DNA from 2 places in the Streptomyces sp. NPDC004610 genome. Region 2 is predicted to be linked to the other one. Evidence: riboswitches for the same ligand, from Rfam matches in the RefSeq annotation. Region 2 holds a riboswitch; the other holds the start of a gene.
What was found. A riboswitch is a leader RNA that binds a small molecule or an ion and turns the genes downstream of it on or off. The one in region 2 is predicted to bind thiamine pyrophosphate.
Positions count from the first base shown of each region.

Region 1: linked by a shared signal. The riboswitch ahead of thiC (phosphomethylpyrimidine synthase ThiC) and the one ahead of thiO (glycine oxidase ThiO) in region 2 are both predicted to bind thiamine pyrophosphate.

Region 1 is NZ_JBEXLA010000013.1:67,467-75,055, forward strand. It holds gene ABZX40_RS16730 (VWA domain-containing protein) at 1-71, opposite strand, end outside; gene thiC (phosphomethylpyrimidine synthase ThiC) at 251-2,053, opposite strand; TPP riboswitch at 2,046-2,235, opposite strand; partial or broken gene ABZX40_RS16740 (YibE/F family protein) at 3,141-4,580, shown strand; gene ABZX40_RS16745 (SsgA family sporulation/cell division regulator) at 4,738-5,184, opposite strand; gene ABZX40_RS16750 (helix-turn-helix domain-containing protein) at 5,284-6,057, opposite strand; gene ABZX40_RS16755 (DUF5326 family protein) at 6,860-7,072, opposite strand; gene ABZX40_RS16760 (cupin domain-containing protein) at 7,249-7,566, opposite strand.
Region 2 is NZ_JBEXLA010000006.1:169,214-176,802, forward strand. It holds gene pknB (Stk1 family PASTA domain-containing Ser/Thr kinase) at 1-1,328, opposite strand, end outside; gene ABZX40_RS08805 (thiazole synthase) at 1,483-2,277, opposite strand; gene thiS (sulfur carrier protein ThiS) at 2,281-2,532, opposite strand; gene thiO (glycine oxidase ThiO) at 2,547-3,740, opposite strand; TPP riboswitch at 3,738-3,849, opposite strand; gene ABZX40_RS08820 (hypothetical protein) at 3,902-4,255, shown strand; gene ABZX40_RS08825 (FAD-dependent oxidoreductase) at 4,394-5,569, shown strand; gene ABZX40_RS08830 (Rv2175c family DNA-binding protein) at 5,689-6,054, shown strand; gene thiE (thiamine phosphate synthase) at 6,304-6,957, shown strand; gene metF (methylenetetrahydrofolate reductase [NAD(P)H]) at 7,117-7,589, shown strand, end outside.

The DNA.
Region 1 (7,589 bases), on a different contig from region 2:
CACAGCTCGACCCACACCTGGGCGGAGTCGACCGGAAGGTTGGCGCCCTTGCTCAGAGAACTCGATGTCATTCCCCCAGTCTGCCGACCGCCCGGGCCCCTGGCGTCCCCTCTCCCGCAACCTCTGCGGCAGGAGGGGACACCGGACCCGGCCAGTCGGCAAGTCGACTCCGGTCCCCATTCCCCGTCCCCAGTAGCCAGTACCCGCTCCCCGGCGACTCGGTCGACCGGCTGGCCCCGGCCCTGGTGACTCAGTCGGCGAGGGGCAGATACACCCGGTTGCCCGCCGCCGCGAACTCCTTCGACTTCTGGGCCATGCCTTCCTCGATCTCCGCCTTCGACCCGCCGTGCTGTCGGCGGATGTCCTGGGAGATCTTCATCGAGCAGAATTTCGGGCCGCACATGGAGCAGAAGTGGGCCGTCTTGGCGGGCTCCGCCGGGAGGGTCTCGTCGTGGAACTCCCGGGCCGTGTCCGGGTCGAGGGCCAGATTGAACTGGTCCTCCCAGCGGAACTCGAAACGGGCGTCGGACAGCGCATCGTCCCAGTCCTGGGCACCGGGGTGTCCCTTGGCGAGGTCGGCGGCGTGGGCGGCGATCTTGTAGGTGATGACGCCGGTCTTGACGTCGTCACGGTTGGGCAGGCCCAGATGTTCCTTGGGGGTGACGTAGCAGAGCATGGCCGTGCCCCACCAGGCGATCATCGCGGCACCGATGCCGGAGGTGATGTGGTCGTACGCCGGGGCGACGTCCGTCGTCAGCGGGCCGAGCGTATAGAACGGAGCTTCATCACAGATCTCCTGCTGAAGGTCGATGTTCTCCTTGATCTTGTGCATCGGGACATGCCCCGGGCCTTCGATCATGGTCTGTACATTGAAACGCTTAGCGATCCGGTTGAGTTCCCCGAGCGTGCGCAACTCCGCGAACTGCGCCTCGTCGTTGGCGTCCGCGATGGAGCCCGGCCGCAGACCGTCACCGAGTGAGTAGGTGATGTCATAGGCGGCGAGGATCTCGCAGAGTTCCTCGAAGTTCTCGTAGAGGAACGATTCCCTGTGGTGGGCCAGGCACCAGGCCGCCATGATCGAGCCGCCGCGCGAGACGATCCCGGTCTTGCGGTTGGCGGTGAGCGGTACGTACGGCAGCCGGACGCCCGCGTGGACGGTCATGTAGTCCACGCCCTGCTCGGCCTGTTCGATGACCGTGTCCTTGTAGACCTCCCAGGTCAGCTCCTCCGCCCGGCCGTCGACCTTCTCCAGGGCCTGGTAGAGCGGGACGGTGCCGATGGGGACGGGGGAGTTGCGCAGCACCCACTCCCGGGTGGTGTGGATATTGCGGCCGGTGGACAGGTCCATGACCGTGTCGGCGCCCCAGCGGGTCGCCCAGGTCATCTTCTCCACCTCCTCCTCGATGGAGGAGGTCACCGCCGAGTTGCCGATATTGGCGTTGACCTTCACCAGGAACCGTTTGCCGATGATCATCGGCTCGATCTCCGGGTGATTGACATTGGCGGGCAGCACGGCCCGGCCCGCCGCGATCTCCTCGCGGACGACCTCGGGCGCCACGTTCTCCCGGATCGCCACGAACTCCATCTCGGGGGTGATCTCGCCCCGGCGGGCATAGGCGAGTTGAGTCACCGCGGCGCCGTCACGGCTACGGCGCGGCTGACGGGGGCGGCCGGGGAAGACCGCGTCCAGATTGCGCAGCCCGCCGCGCGGCGAGGTGTGCTTGACCCCGTCGTCCTCGGGGCGGACGGGACGGCCCGCGTACTCCTCGGTGTCCCCGCGGGCGATGATCCAGTTCTCCCGCAGCGGAGCCAGTCCCCGGCGGACATCGGTCTCGGCGAGCGGATCGGTGTACGGGCCCGATGTGTCGTACAGCGTGACCGACCGCCCGTTGGTGAGGTGCACCTGGCGGACCGGCACCCGCAGGTCGGGGCGGCTGCCCTCGACATACGCCTTGTGCCAGCCGACGGACTTCCCGGCCTCTCCGCCCTCGGAGACCCCGCTGGAGCTTGGGGTCTGCGGGGAGGCAGGCGTGCTTGTGTCCTTGATGGTCATGAGACCTACTCCCTACGCCGGCATTACCCGGTAACAGGTTCAGCGGTCGACGCAGCGATGTCCGTCTGCCGGTGTTCCATGGGATTCATCACTCATGGTGGCTGATGTTCCACGTGAAACATCGCGAAGACGAAGGTCAGCGCCCTCTCAGCCCGGTGCTCCGAGCTCCCGCGTGTACAAAGGTGCCTCCACGCTAGCGTCAATTCGGGCGCGGTGAACAGAGGGCCCCTGCCGTTCTTGCGATGATCGGTCGGTGACCACACCGCAGGATCCTCTCGTCCCTCCGTCCGGGCCACCGCATGGTCCTCCGTCCGGGTCGGCCGGTCTGTCCGGGTCGGCTGGTCCGTCCGGGCCGTCCTCGCCGTCCGGGCCGTCCGATCACTTGGCCGGTTCTGGCTCGGGGGTGGAGGCGGGGGCCGGATCGGGGCTGGGGACGGGGGCCGGCTCGGGGCTGGGATCAGCGCTGGGATCAGGGTCCGTTGAGAGGTCTGGGGGTGGGTCCGGTGCAGGCTCTGGGGCGGGCTCCGGGCCGGACTATGAGACTGGTTCCGTGCGTCGGCTTGGGGCGCGGGCTCAGGGGGGTGCGTCTGGTGCTGTGCCGGGTGGGGGTGGGGCTGGGGGTGGGTTCGCGGGTCCTGGGGGTCGGTCAGGGGGGCCAGGGGATCGGTCGGGAAGTCCCGAGGGGCCCGGTGGGCGGGGCGGGTTCGGTGGGCCCGGGGGGTTCGGCGGAGCCGGTTCGGCCGGGAGGTCGTCTGGTGGGCAGGTTCCCCGGCCGAGTGGGCAAGTGCACCCGCCCGGTGGGCAGATGCCTGGGCGTGAGGGGCGGATGACTGGGCCGGGCGAGCAAGGGTGGCCCGGCGGGCCAGGGGCGGGCTTCGGTGGGCCTCCGCCCCGGCCGCAGGACTTCGGCGGGCCCCAGGGGCAGGGCTTCGGGCCGGGGCCCACCCAAGGGTCCTACGGGCCGAACCCCGGTGCCGGGCAAGGCGCCGATGACGGGTCCGGCGGTCATGGCCACGGTCACCGTCACAGTCACGGAGACGACGGTCAGGGTGACCCGCACAGTCACGGCGACGGGCCCGGTCAGGGTGGCGCGGGCGGAGGCACGCATGGAGGCGGATCCGGCGATGCATCCGGCGGTGGGCACGGTCACTCTCACAGCCACAGTCACGGCCCCGCCACCCCCGTCTCCGCTCATCTGCGGAAGATCATCGCCGCGATCCTCGTACCGTTCGGTGTCGCGGTGCTGGTCGGGCTCGCGGTGCTGTGGCCCGGGGGTGCCCCGGCGCACGAGCGGACCGGCGTCGGGTTCGACCGGCAGACCCAGGAGGCCACGGTCACCCAGGTCGACCAGGTGGACTGCGCCACGGTGAACGGCTCCGGCGGCACCCCGACCGGCGACACCTCCACCGCCGAGGGCTCCTCCGCCGTCCAGCAGGCGAACGGCACCTGCAAGCGCGCGACGATCCGGGTCGACACCGGCGACGACAAGGGCCGTACATTCACCGAGATCGTCCAGCCCGACCAGTCACGTCAGCTGGAGCAGGGCCAGAAGGTCGTGGTCGCGTACGAGCCGTCCGCGCCCGAGGATCTCCAGTACTCGGTGGCGGACATCAACCGGCGGGTCCCGATGGCGGTGCTCGCCGGGATCTTCGCGCTGGCCGTGGTGCTCGTCGGACGGCTGCGCGGTGTGATGGCGCTGGTCGCGCTGACCATCAGCTTCCTGATTCTCAACTTCTTCATCCTGCCCGCCATCCTCCAGGGCTCGAACCCGCTGGTCGTCGCCGTGGTCGGGGCGAGCGCGATCATGCTGATCGCGCTGTATCTGTGCCATGGGCTGTCGGCGAGAACCTCGGTCGCGGTGCTCGGCACCCTGATCTCGCTGTTGCTGATCGGTGTGCTCGGCTCGGTGTTCATCGACTGGGCGGCGCTGACCGGGAACACGGACGACAACACCGGTCTGATCCACGGTCTCTATCCGACGATCGACATGAGCGGTCTGCTGCTGGCCGGCATCATCATCGGTTCGCTCGGTGTGCTCGACGATGTGACGGTCACCCAGACCTCCGCCGTCTGGGAACTGCACGAGGCCAATCCCACGATGGGCTGGCGCGGGCTGTACCGGGCGGGTATCCGCATCGGCCGCGACCACATCGCCTCCGTCGTCAACACCCTCGTCCTCGCCTACGCGGGTGCCGCGCTCCCCCTGCTGCTGCTCTTCTCGATCGCGCAGAGCAGTGTGGGGACGGTCGCCAACAGTGAGCTGGTGGCCCAGGAGATCGTCCGGACCCTGGTCGGTTCGATCGGGCTGGTCGCCTCGGTGCCGGTGACCACGGCCCTCGCCGCCCTGGTCGTCTCCGCCGACCGTCCGGCGCCGGGTCGGCTGCCGGTGGGACAGGCGGCGCCCGCCGGGCCTGCGGGATCGGCGGGGTTGACGACGGGCCCGGCGGGAGAGGGAGCGGCCCCGGCCGGCAACCGCCCGGCTGCCGCGCTCGGCCGCAGCGGACGGGGGCGTCGGCGGAAGCGGTGAGCAAGCTTCTCCGAGCTGCCTCCAAGAGCACCTCGGAGAACCGTTCCTGCGTACCCCCCGAACCCCAGCTCACCGTCACCCTCACCCCACCCCGGTTCCACCCGGACCCGCATCCGGCGGCTGAGGAAGCGTTCCGCCACCCCCGTCGCCGTATGGCTCAGCCCGCGCTCTGCTCCTCCGCGAGGATGCGGTCGAGGGCCTGGTCGAGATGCGCGTCGAAATCGGCGAGCGCACCCTCCTGGCCCAGCGGCACGAGCTTGTCCGTACGGTCGAGGAACGCCACCAGCGGCGCCGCCGAGGAGCGGAACAGGGCCTGGTCGCTGCCGACCTGAAGCCGGATCAGGGTCTCGCCGAGGGTGTCCGCCTCGGCCGGGGCGACATGCACATCGCCCTCACCGCACGGGCCGGCCATGCCATCGACCAGTAGCTCGCGGCCAAAGGCCCAGGTCACCGGGGCATCCCCGGGCAGATGGAAGGTCAGCCGTACGGCATAGGGATCGGTGGCCTCGTAGCGCAGCTCCACCGGAATGCGGAAGGACAGTTCCTCGGAGACGAGGAAGTTCATCATGACCTCTGCCTGAACGGTCTGTGCGGACTCGCGCATCGCCTACCCCGTCATGTACCGGTGGACTGGCCGGGAATGAACCCCGACATTTCTTGGCATCTTGCTGAACGTACACAGCAGATCACAAGGAGTGAGTTTTCAGATACTGATAGAGAAGGCGAGTGACCCCAGCAGGCGACCGATCTCGCCCTGGAGTTGACGGGTGGCGGGCAGCAGCCGGTCGGCCTGCTGGACGGGCAGGGAGATCGCGATGGTCGCCGCCGTGGTGCCCACCGTGATCGGGATCGCGGCGCACACCACCCCCAACGCGTATTCCTGCCGCTCCACGACCGGTTCCATGCGTCCCGTCCGTTCCAGGCGGCGCAGCAGGGCGTTCTCGTCACGCACGGTGTACGGGGTGATGCTCCGCACCGGGTAGCGGTCGAGATGGTCGCGGCGGGTGTCCTCGTCGAGCTGGGAGAGCAGACACTGACCGATCGCGTGGGCATGACCGGTCTCACGGAAGCCGGCCCACTCCTGCACCGCCGGGTAGCCGGGACTGTCGGAGACACAGTTGATCTCGATCTCGCCCTCCCGGTACATGGCGTAGTACACGGGCGCACCGATGGAATCCCGCCACTGCGCGAGGGCGTCGGCCATGGTGCTGCGACGTTTCTGCCGGGCCGCGCTGCCGCTGAGCCGCTCCGCGGCCTCGCCGAGGAAGAACAGGCCCTTGTCGCGCCGCAGATATCCCTCGTGCGCCAGCGTCCGCAGCAGGTGGTACGCGGTGGGCAGGGCGAGCCCGGTCTCACGGGCGAGTCGCTTGGCCGGGGCGCCATGCTCATGCCCGGCCACGCACTCCAGGAGACGCATCGCCCGCTGCACGGACCCGATGAGGGTCGATGGAGATGACGACGGCGGCGGAGGCGACAACGATGGCGACGGCCGCCGGGGCTCTGGTGTCTGCGGGGAGGATGTGGGGGTGGGTGTGGGGGTGAGGAGTTGCCGCCGTGCCCGAACGGGTGTCCGCACCGGCACCGATGGCCGCACTGCTGCCGGAGTCCGCACCGGTACCGATTGCCGCACTGGTGCCGGAGTCCGTGCCGAAGTGCGTGCTGGAGTCCGTGCCGGTGCGGGTACCTGCGGCCGATTCTGCGTGTACGTCTGCGGTGGTGAGTTCGGCTGGGTGTACGGGAGCGGCTGGGGGCCGCCGTTCGCCGGGTCCGCCGGTGGCCGCTGGGGCTGGCGCTGCGGCTGGCGCACCGGGGGTGTCAGACCGCCGGGTCGCAGTGGGCGGGGGCTGGACGGGGCGGGCTGCTCGGGGGGTCGTACGCGCAGCGCCGGTGCGGGGACGGCCCGGACCGGTGTGATGGGGGTGCGGGGCGCGGGGAGTGCGCCCATGCCTGCGGGGGTGGTGTCTACCGTGGCCAAGAGTGGCTCCCGGAGCGCGAGGGGGCGGCCCGTGCGGGGAACACGGGAGGGGAGGAGGTCACCGCTCGCGGTCGCTCCCGCGGCGGGCTCCGGACTTTAACCGTCCGTCCTGGCCGGAAGTCGGCTCCTGCGGGAAACTTCCCTCGCCCGAGGGACCCGGTGAAACTCCGGTACCCGGGTGAGACCCCAGGGCCCCCGTGAGCCACGTCACCCGGGTCGGAAGCGTCCCGTCACCGGGTCACCGGGTCACCGGCGCCCCGTCGTGCCCACCGGTCCCCCGCGTGCCCACCGGTCCCCCGCGTGCTCACCAGTCGCCGTGGGACGAGGAACTCGAAGTGAACTTCCGTACGACGTAGATCAGTCCGCCGACCAGTGCCACAAAGATCAGCAGTTTGAAGAGCAGGCCGATCACAAAGCCGACGACGGTCGCTATCAGGCCGCCGAACACGACCAGGGCGACAACCGGCACCGCGATCCACTTCACCCACCACGGCAGTCCCGCGAAGATCTCTCGCATCGCCCTCGTCCTTCTCTCTCCACCCGTCGGCCGTGCCGTGCCGGTTGGGCCCGGCCGCCCGTCCGACGGGTCGTGTGATGTTCTGCCCTCGATGCTAGGACGGCCAAAGTCCGCGCGGGGCCCTCGCACCCCTTGTCCTCCCCTGACCGATCCCCTAGGGAATCCGGGGTACCGCCTCAGCCCTCCGGCGGCGAGAAGATCACCAGTACCCGCAGGTCCTCGCTGATGTGGTGGAACTTGTGGGCCACGCCCGCCGGGACGTACACCACGCTGCCGCGCGCGACCTGGGTCGTCTCCATGCCGACGGTGATCGCGGCCCGGCCGCTGACCACGAAGTAGACCTCGTCCTGGTTGTGCGGCTGCTGCGGGTCCTGCTCGCCGGCGTCGAGCGCGTACAGTCCGGCCGACATGTTCCGCTCCCGCAGGAACTGCAGGTAGGCGCCGTCATTGGCGGCGCGCTCCGCCTCCAGTTCGTCCAGCCGAAATGCCTTCATCGTTTTGTCGCCCTCACGCCCGT
Region 2 (7,589 bases):
GGGCCGTCGGACACGGTCAGCGTCACCGAGTCGTTCTGCCGTATCCGGCCGCCGGTCCCGGGGTCGGTGCTCATCACCGCGCCCCGCTCGACGGTGTCGCTGTAGGCGTGCCGGACCTCGCCCACGTCCAGCCCGGCGTCGCCCAGCCGGTCCCGGGCCTCGGCCTCGGTCTGCCCCAGCACCGCCGGGACCTGGGTGAACTGGCCGGAATTGATGTACCAGACGCCCGCCCCGACCCCGAACACCAGCAGCACGGCCGCCACCAGCGTCAGGGTCAGCCGCCGCTGCCGGGCGGTGCGGCGGCGCGGGGGCGGGGGCGGCTCGGCGGCGAACCGGCTGGTGCGGTGGAACTCGTCCGGCTCGTCCCCGTCGACCGGCAGCGGCCGGGGCACGGTCAGCGCCCGCGGGATGACACTCGTCCGGTCCAGCGCGTTGTCGTGCGCCTCGGCCCGCGCCTGCGGCGGTACGGCGTCGAGCTGGGCGTCGGTGAGCCGGCCACGGGCCTCGCGGACCCGGGCCAGCAGCGCCACCGCGTCGTACGCCCGGATCTCCGGGTTGCGCGCGGTGGCCGCGGCGACCAGTTCGTCCAGCTCGTAGGCCAGGGCGGGCACCCGGGCCGAGGGCGGCGGGACGTCCTCGTGGAGCGCCTTGTAGAGCACCTGGGCCGGGGTCTCCCCGGCGTGCGGCTTGCCCGCGGTGAGCATCTCGAACAGCATCACCCCGCACGCGTACACATCCACGCGCGCGTCGGCCGTGCCGTGCTCGATCTGCTCCGGGGCGAGATAGGAGACCGTGCCGAGCACCGCGCCGGTGGTGCTGGTCACCGCGTCCACCGACCGCACCAGGCCGAAATCCGCCACCTTCACCCGGCCGTCGTCCCCTATGAGGACGTTCTCCGGCTTCATGTCGCGGTGCACGAACCCCGCGCGGTGGGCGGCGCCCAGCGCGGCGAGGACCGGCTCCAGGATGTCCAGCGCGGCCCGCGGCTGGAGCGCCCCGCGCTCGCGCAGCACGTCCCGCAGGGTGCATCCGGCCACGTACTCCATGGCCAGATAGACATACGACCCGTCGGTGCCCTGGTCGAAGACCTGGACCACATTGGGGTGGGCGAGCCGGGCGACGGACTTGGCCTCGCGGATGAACCGGTCCACGAACGAGGCGTCGGCGGCCAGCGTCGGGTGCATCACCTTCAGCGCGAGCACCCGGTCCAGGCGGGTGTCCACGGCCCGGTAGACCGTGGCCATCCCGCCGACCGCGATCCGCGCGTCGACGCGGTACCGGCCGTCGAGCAACTGCCCGATCAGAGGGTCCTGGAGGGTCGTGTCCACGCTGGTGAGTCTACGATCCGGCACTGACAGCACCGTCCGTTCCACCGTTCGGGTGACACACTGCCACAGACTTGTGACCGGGACGGGACGGTACGGGCGGTACGTGCCGGGTGGCCGGAAAGGGCCGTACTGGACAGGTCCGGGCCGGGGCCGGTCAGAACGCCGGGCGCTCCGGGTCCAGGTCGGCGCGGCCGTCCGCCGGGGAGGACGCCTCGGCGAAGTGCCGCCTCGGGATCCGCCCCGCCCGCCGGGCCAGCCGCCCGGCCTCCACGGCGTGTCGCATGGCGTCGGCCATCAGAACCGGCTCCCGCGCGCGGGTGACCGCCGAGGCGAGCATCACCCCCGCGCAGCCCAGCTCCATCGCGAGCGCCGCGTCCGAGGCCGTCCCGGCGCCCGCGTCCAGGATCACCGGCACGCGCGCGTGCTCCACGATCAGCTGGAAGTTGTGCGGGTTGCGGATACCGAGCCCGGAGCCGATCGGCGAACCCAGCGGCATGATCGCCGCACAGCCCGCGTCCTCCAGCCGCCGCGCCAGCACCGGGTCGTCATTGGTGTACGGCAGTACGGTGAAACCGTCGTCCACCAGGGTCTCCGCCGCCTCCAGCAGCTCGATCGGGTCCGGCAGCAGGGTGCGCTCGTCGGCGATGACCTCCAGCTTGACCAGATCCGTGCCCAGCGCCTCGCGCGCGAGGCGGGCGGTGAGGACGGCCTCGCCCGCCGTGAAGCACCCGGCGGTGTTCGGCAGCACCCGGATGCCGAGCCGCTCCAGCACCGACAGCACCGAGCCGTGCACCTCGGGGTTGACCCGGCGCATCGCGACCGTGGTCAGCTCGGTGCCGGACGCCACCAGGGCGCGTTCCAGCACATCCAGGCTCGGGGCGCCGCCCGTGCCCATGATCAGCCGGGAGGCGAAGGACGTCCCGGCGAGGACGAAGGGGTCGTCGGCCATGGCTCAGCCTCCCTGGACGGCGGTCAGGACTTCCACCCGGTCGCCGTCGTACAGGGCGGTCGCGGCCCACCGCCCGCGCGGGACGACGGTCTCGTTGAGGGCGGCGGCCACCCCGGAGGGCGCCGCGGTGAGGGTGCGCACCAGCGCGTCCAGCGCCGTGCCGGGGGCGATCTCGCGGGGCTCGCCGTTGACGGAGACGGTGACCGGGGCGGGCGCACCGGCGGCGGGGCCGGTACCCGTGGCGGCCGGGTCCATGGGGCTCGTACGGTTCATGCGGGCTGCTCCGTGAGGGCTGCGGCGGTGAACCGCCGGGGTGTGAAGGGGCGGGCTTCCCCGGGGAGTTCACCGGTGACGAGGGCGTGCGCCAGGGCGTCGCCGGTGACCGGGGTGAGCAGGACGCCGTTGCGGTAGTGCCCGGTCGCCAGCAGCAGTCCGGGCAGGTCGGTCGGGCCGAGCAGCGGGGCGTTGTCCGGGGAGCCGGGGCGCAGTCCCGCGCGGGTCTCGGTCAGCGGCAGTTCGGTGATGCCGGGGATCAGCTCATGGGCGTCGCGCAGCAGCTCGTACACCCCGCCCGCGGTGACCGTGGTGTCCCAGCCCTGTTCCTCGCTGGTGGCGCCGACGACGAGTTCGCCGTTCTCGCGCGGCACCAGATAGACATTGCCGCCGCGCACCACCGCGCGCACGGTACGGCTCAGGAAGGGCGCGTACGGCCGCGGCACGGTCAGCCGCAGCACCTGCCCCTTCACCGGCCGCACAGGGGGCCGTACGGCGTCCGGGACGCCCGCGAGACGGCCGCTCAGGCTCCCGGCGGCCAGCACCACCTGCCCGGCGGCCAGCTCGGTGCCCGCGCGGGTGACGACCCCGGTGGCGCGGTCCCGGGCCACAGACAGCCGTTCGGCCCAGTCCCGGTGGAAGACCACCCCGGCCCGCTCACAGGCCGTCACAAGGGCCGCCGAGAGCCGTCTCGGGTCGATCTGGTGGTCCCCGTCGACCCGCAGCCCGCCGCGCACCCCCGGTGCCAGCATCGGCTCCAGCCGGCGGCAGTCCCGCCCGGACAGCCACTCCGACGCCAGACCGGACTGCCGCTGGAGGATGTGCAGTTCGCGCAGATGCGCCCGGTCATCGGCGTCCAGGGCGACGGCCAGGGTGCCGCAGCGGCGGTAACCGAGGTCCTGGCCGGTGAGATCGGTCAGCTCGGCCACGAAGGCGGGGTAGCGGTCGGCGGAGGCCAGATTGAGGCCAAGCAGGGTCTGCTCGCCGTGGTGCAGCTCGGTGACGGCGGCCAGCATCCCGGCCGCCACCTGGGCGGCCCCGCCGCCGGGCGCGGGATCCAGCACGGCCGTGGCCAGCCCGCGCTGCGCGGCCCGCCAGGCGGTGACCAGCCCGATGATCCCCCCGCCGACGACCAGGACGTCGGATGCCGGCGAGAGTGTGCCTGAGTGTGCGTGGGTGTCGGACGGCATGGGCGTTCGGCCCCTCCCTTCGCCGGCATGACCCGGATCAGGTTCGTACGGTCGGAGGCCGCCAGCCTCCCTCTCAGCCCGGTGCGTCCGGGCTCCCGCGAGTGCTCTACGTTGGGCAGCCTAGCCCGTGCCACCACGCCTCTGTAAGGGAGCCCGCGCCGATGCCCCGCTCGCTGGACGGTGTCGTCCTCGCCCCGGTCGCCGATCAGGCCCCAGGTCAGGTGGGCACCCGCACCCGCTTCGCCTACCACGAGCACAACGGCGAGATCTGGGCCGAGTACACGGGCGGGGACGTGGTGCGCGGGTTCCTGGTCGGCACGCGCGCGGGGGACCGGCTGGACTTCCGCTACGTCCAGCTCAAGACCGACGGAACGACCTCCTCCGGTCACTGCGCGTCACGGATCGGCGAACTGCCCGACGGACGGCTGCGGCTCACCGAGACCTGGGAGTGGGAGTCCCAGGAGGGCAGCGGGACGAGTGTGGTCGAGGAGATCGCCGACGCCGGGACGGGGTAGGAGCACCGTGTGCGGGACGCCACGCGGGCGGACCCGGCTGACACATCGTCAGGTGCCTACAGTGATCGGGTGAGCGTGGACAGAGAGCAGACGGCGGCGACCGGACCGGCCCGGCGGGTGGTCGTGGTGGGTGCCGGAATGGCCGGGGTGCAGACGGCGGTGGCCCTGCGTGAACAGGGCTTCACCGGGACCGTGACCCTGATCGGCGCCGAACCCCATCAGCCCTACGACCGTCCCCCGCTGTCCAAGGCCGTCCTGCTCGGCAAGGCCGAGGACTCCGCCTTCGACATCGACTTCGCCTCCCTCGGCATCGAGCTGCGCCTCGGCCACGAGGCGACCGGCGTCCGGCCCGCCGACCACGAGCTGGACACCACCCGGGGACCCGTCCCGTACGACGTCCTGGTGCTGGCCACCGGCGCCGAACCGATCCGCCTGCCCGGCACCCGGGGCGTGCCCGGGGTGCATCTGCTGCGCACCCTGGACGACGCCGCCCGGCTGCGCCCGGTGCTCGCCCGCCAGCACGACATCGTGGTCGTCGGCGCCGGCTGGATCGGCGCCGAGTTCGCCACCGCCGCGCGCGAGGCGGGCTGCGCGGTGACCGTCGTGGAGGCCGCCGACCGGCCCCTCGCCGGTGCCCTGCCCGCCGAGGTCGCCGCGCCCATGACCCGCTGGTACGCCGACAGCGGCGCCGATCTGCGCACCCACGCGCGCGTGGCCCGGGTCGAGCCCGGCGCGGTCGTCCTGGACGACGGCTCGCGGATCGCGGCCGGCGCGGTCGTCGTCGGCATCGGGGCCCGGCCCGCCACCGCCTGGCTGACCGGCTCCGGCATCGAGCTGGGCACCCACGGCGAGGTGGTCGCCGACGCCCGGCTGCGCGTCTCGGCCCCCGATGTCTACGCGGTCGGCGACTGCGCGTCCTTCCCCTCCGCCCGCTACGGCGAGCGCCTCCTCGTCCACCACTGGGACAACGCCCTCCAGGGCCCCCGTACGGTCGCCGCGAACATCGTCGAGGACGGGCACACCGACATCGTCTACGACCCGGTGCCGTACTTCTGGTCCGAGCAGTTCGGCCGCTTCGTGCAGTACGCCGGACATCACGCCGGAGCCGACAGCACCGTCTGGCGCGGTGACCCCGAGGGCCCCGCCTGGTCCGTCTGCTGGCTGCGCGGGGGACGGCTCGTCGCCCTGCTGGCGGTGGGCCGCCCGAGGGACCTGGCCCAGGGGCGGCGGCTGATCGAGGCGGGCGCCACCCTGGACCCCGGCCTGCTCACCGACCCGGCCCGGCCGCTGAAGTCGGCGGTCCGCACCGGCTGAGACCGAGGGCCGGGACCCGCCTGGACCGGCGGGCCGGACCCGCCGGGGAGGCGACCCGGACGGCCGGGCGGACGCCGCTCGGCTACCGGCTGTCAGTCCCAGATGGCAGTCTTGGTGACGTGACCGAGATTGACGCAAAGATCGATGTGCTCGTCCCCGCGTGGCTGACCCTCCCCGACATCGCCGAACAGCTCGATGTCGAGGTGACCCGTGTACGGCAGCTGGTCAAGGAGGGCCAGCTCATCGCCGTACGCCGGGGTGAGAACCGCGCACTGCACGTCCCCGCCGCCTTCATCGACGGGGACAAGGTCGTCAAGGGCCTCGCCGGCACCCTGACGCTGCTCAGGGACGACGGCTTCACGGTCGAAGAGATGATCCAGTGGCTGTTCACCCCCGACCCGAGTCTGCCCGGCACCCCCGCCCAGGCGCTGAGCGAGAACCGGGGTACGGAGGTGAAGCGGCGCGCCCAGGCGCTCGCCGTCTGATCCGCACCCGCACCCACACGCAGAGCCGAACACCGTCAGGCGTACGGACCACGACGGCCCGTACGCCCTGAACGGACCCATCCGATCCACCTGATCCATCCGCTCCACCTGATCCACCTGATCCATCCGCTCCAGACATGCATCCACACCGAGCCGCGTACAGCCATGTACGCGGACCATCACCTAGACAGGGATCGATCCGGCCCGCGCGGTTCAGCGGGCCGGATCGCGATCCGGGGGGACTCCTAGATGCCCGACCCCGTGGCCGCGCGCGAGCGGCTCGCCGACGCCCGGCTCTATCTGTGCACGGACGCCCGCAAGCGGCAGGGCGATCTCCCGGAGTTCCTGGACGCCGCGCTGGCCGGCGGTGTCGACATCGTGCAGCTGCGCGACAAGGGCATGGAGGCCGCCGAGGAGCTGGAGCATCTCGCGGTCCTCGCCGACGCCTGCCGGCGGCACGGCAGACTGCTCGCGGTCAACGACCGCGCGGATGTCGCCCACGCCGCCGGGGCGGACGTGCTCCACCTCGGGCAGGGCGACCTCCCGGTGCCCGCCGCGCGGGCCCTGCTCGGCCCCGAGGTGCTCATCGGCCGCTCCACCCACGCCGACGGCGAGGCCGCCGCGGCTGCCGTCCAGGACGGCGTGGACTACTTCTGCACGGGCCCCTGCTGGCCCACCCCCACCAAGCCGGGCCGCCACGCCCCCGGCCTCGGGCTGGTCCGGCACACCGCCGGGCTGGGCACCGACCGGCCCTGGTTCGCCATCGGCGGCATCGACCTGGCCAACCTGGACGAGGCGCTGGACGCGGGCGCCCGCCGGGTGGTGGTGGTCCGCGCGATCACCGAGGCGGACGACCCGGGCGCGGCGGCGGCGGAGTTCGCCAAGCGGCTGCGGGGGGCCTGAGAGCGCCTCGCGCCCCGCTCGGGGCCGCCTGGAGAGCCGATGTGGTTTCGGCCACGCAGTTGTCCGGGTTCTGTCCAAGGGGTGGACGGCGACCGGGCAAATCGGGCAAATTTCCGGACTCCGGTTGGGGTGCCGCCGAGCCGCCACTAACCTGCCGGTATGGCCTTCGGAACCGCGTCCACCAGGACTGACCGCGCCCGCACCGTGCGTGACATGCTCGCCACGGGCAAGAAGACGATCTCGTTCGAGTTCTACGCGCCGAAGACCGCCAAGGGCGAGCGGAGCCTGTGGAACGCGCTGCGCAGGGTCGAGGCGGTCGCGCCCGACTTCGTCTCCGTGACCTATGGCGCCGGCGGCTCCACCCGGGCCAGCACGGTCCGGGAGACCCAGCAGATCGTCGCCGACACCACCCTCACCCCGGTCGCCCATCTCACCGCCGTCGACCACTCCCTCACCGAGCTGCGCAATGTCATCGGGCAGTTCGCGGACGCCGGCATCCGCAACATGCTCGCCCTGCGCGGCGACCCGCCCGGCGACCCCATGGGCGACTGGATCGCCCACCCGCAGGGCCTCATGTACGCCGCCGAACTGGTCCGGCTGATCAAGGAGTCCGGCGACTTCTGCGTCGGTGT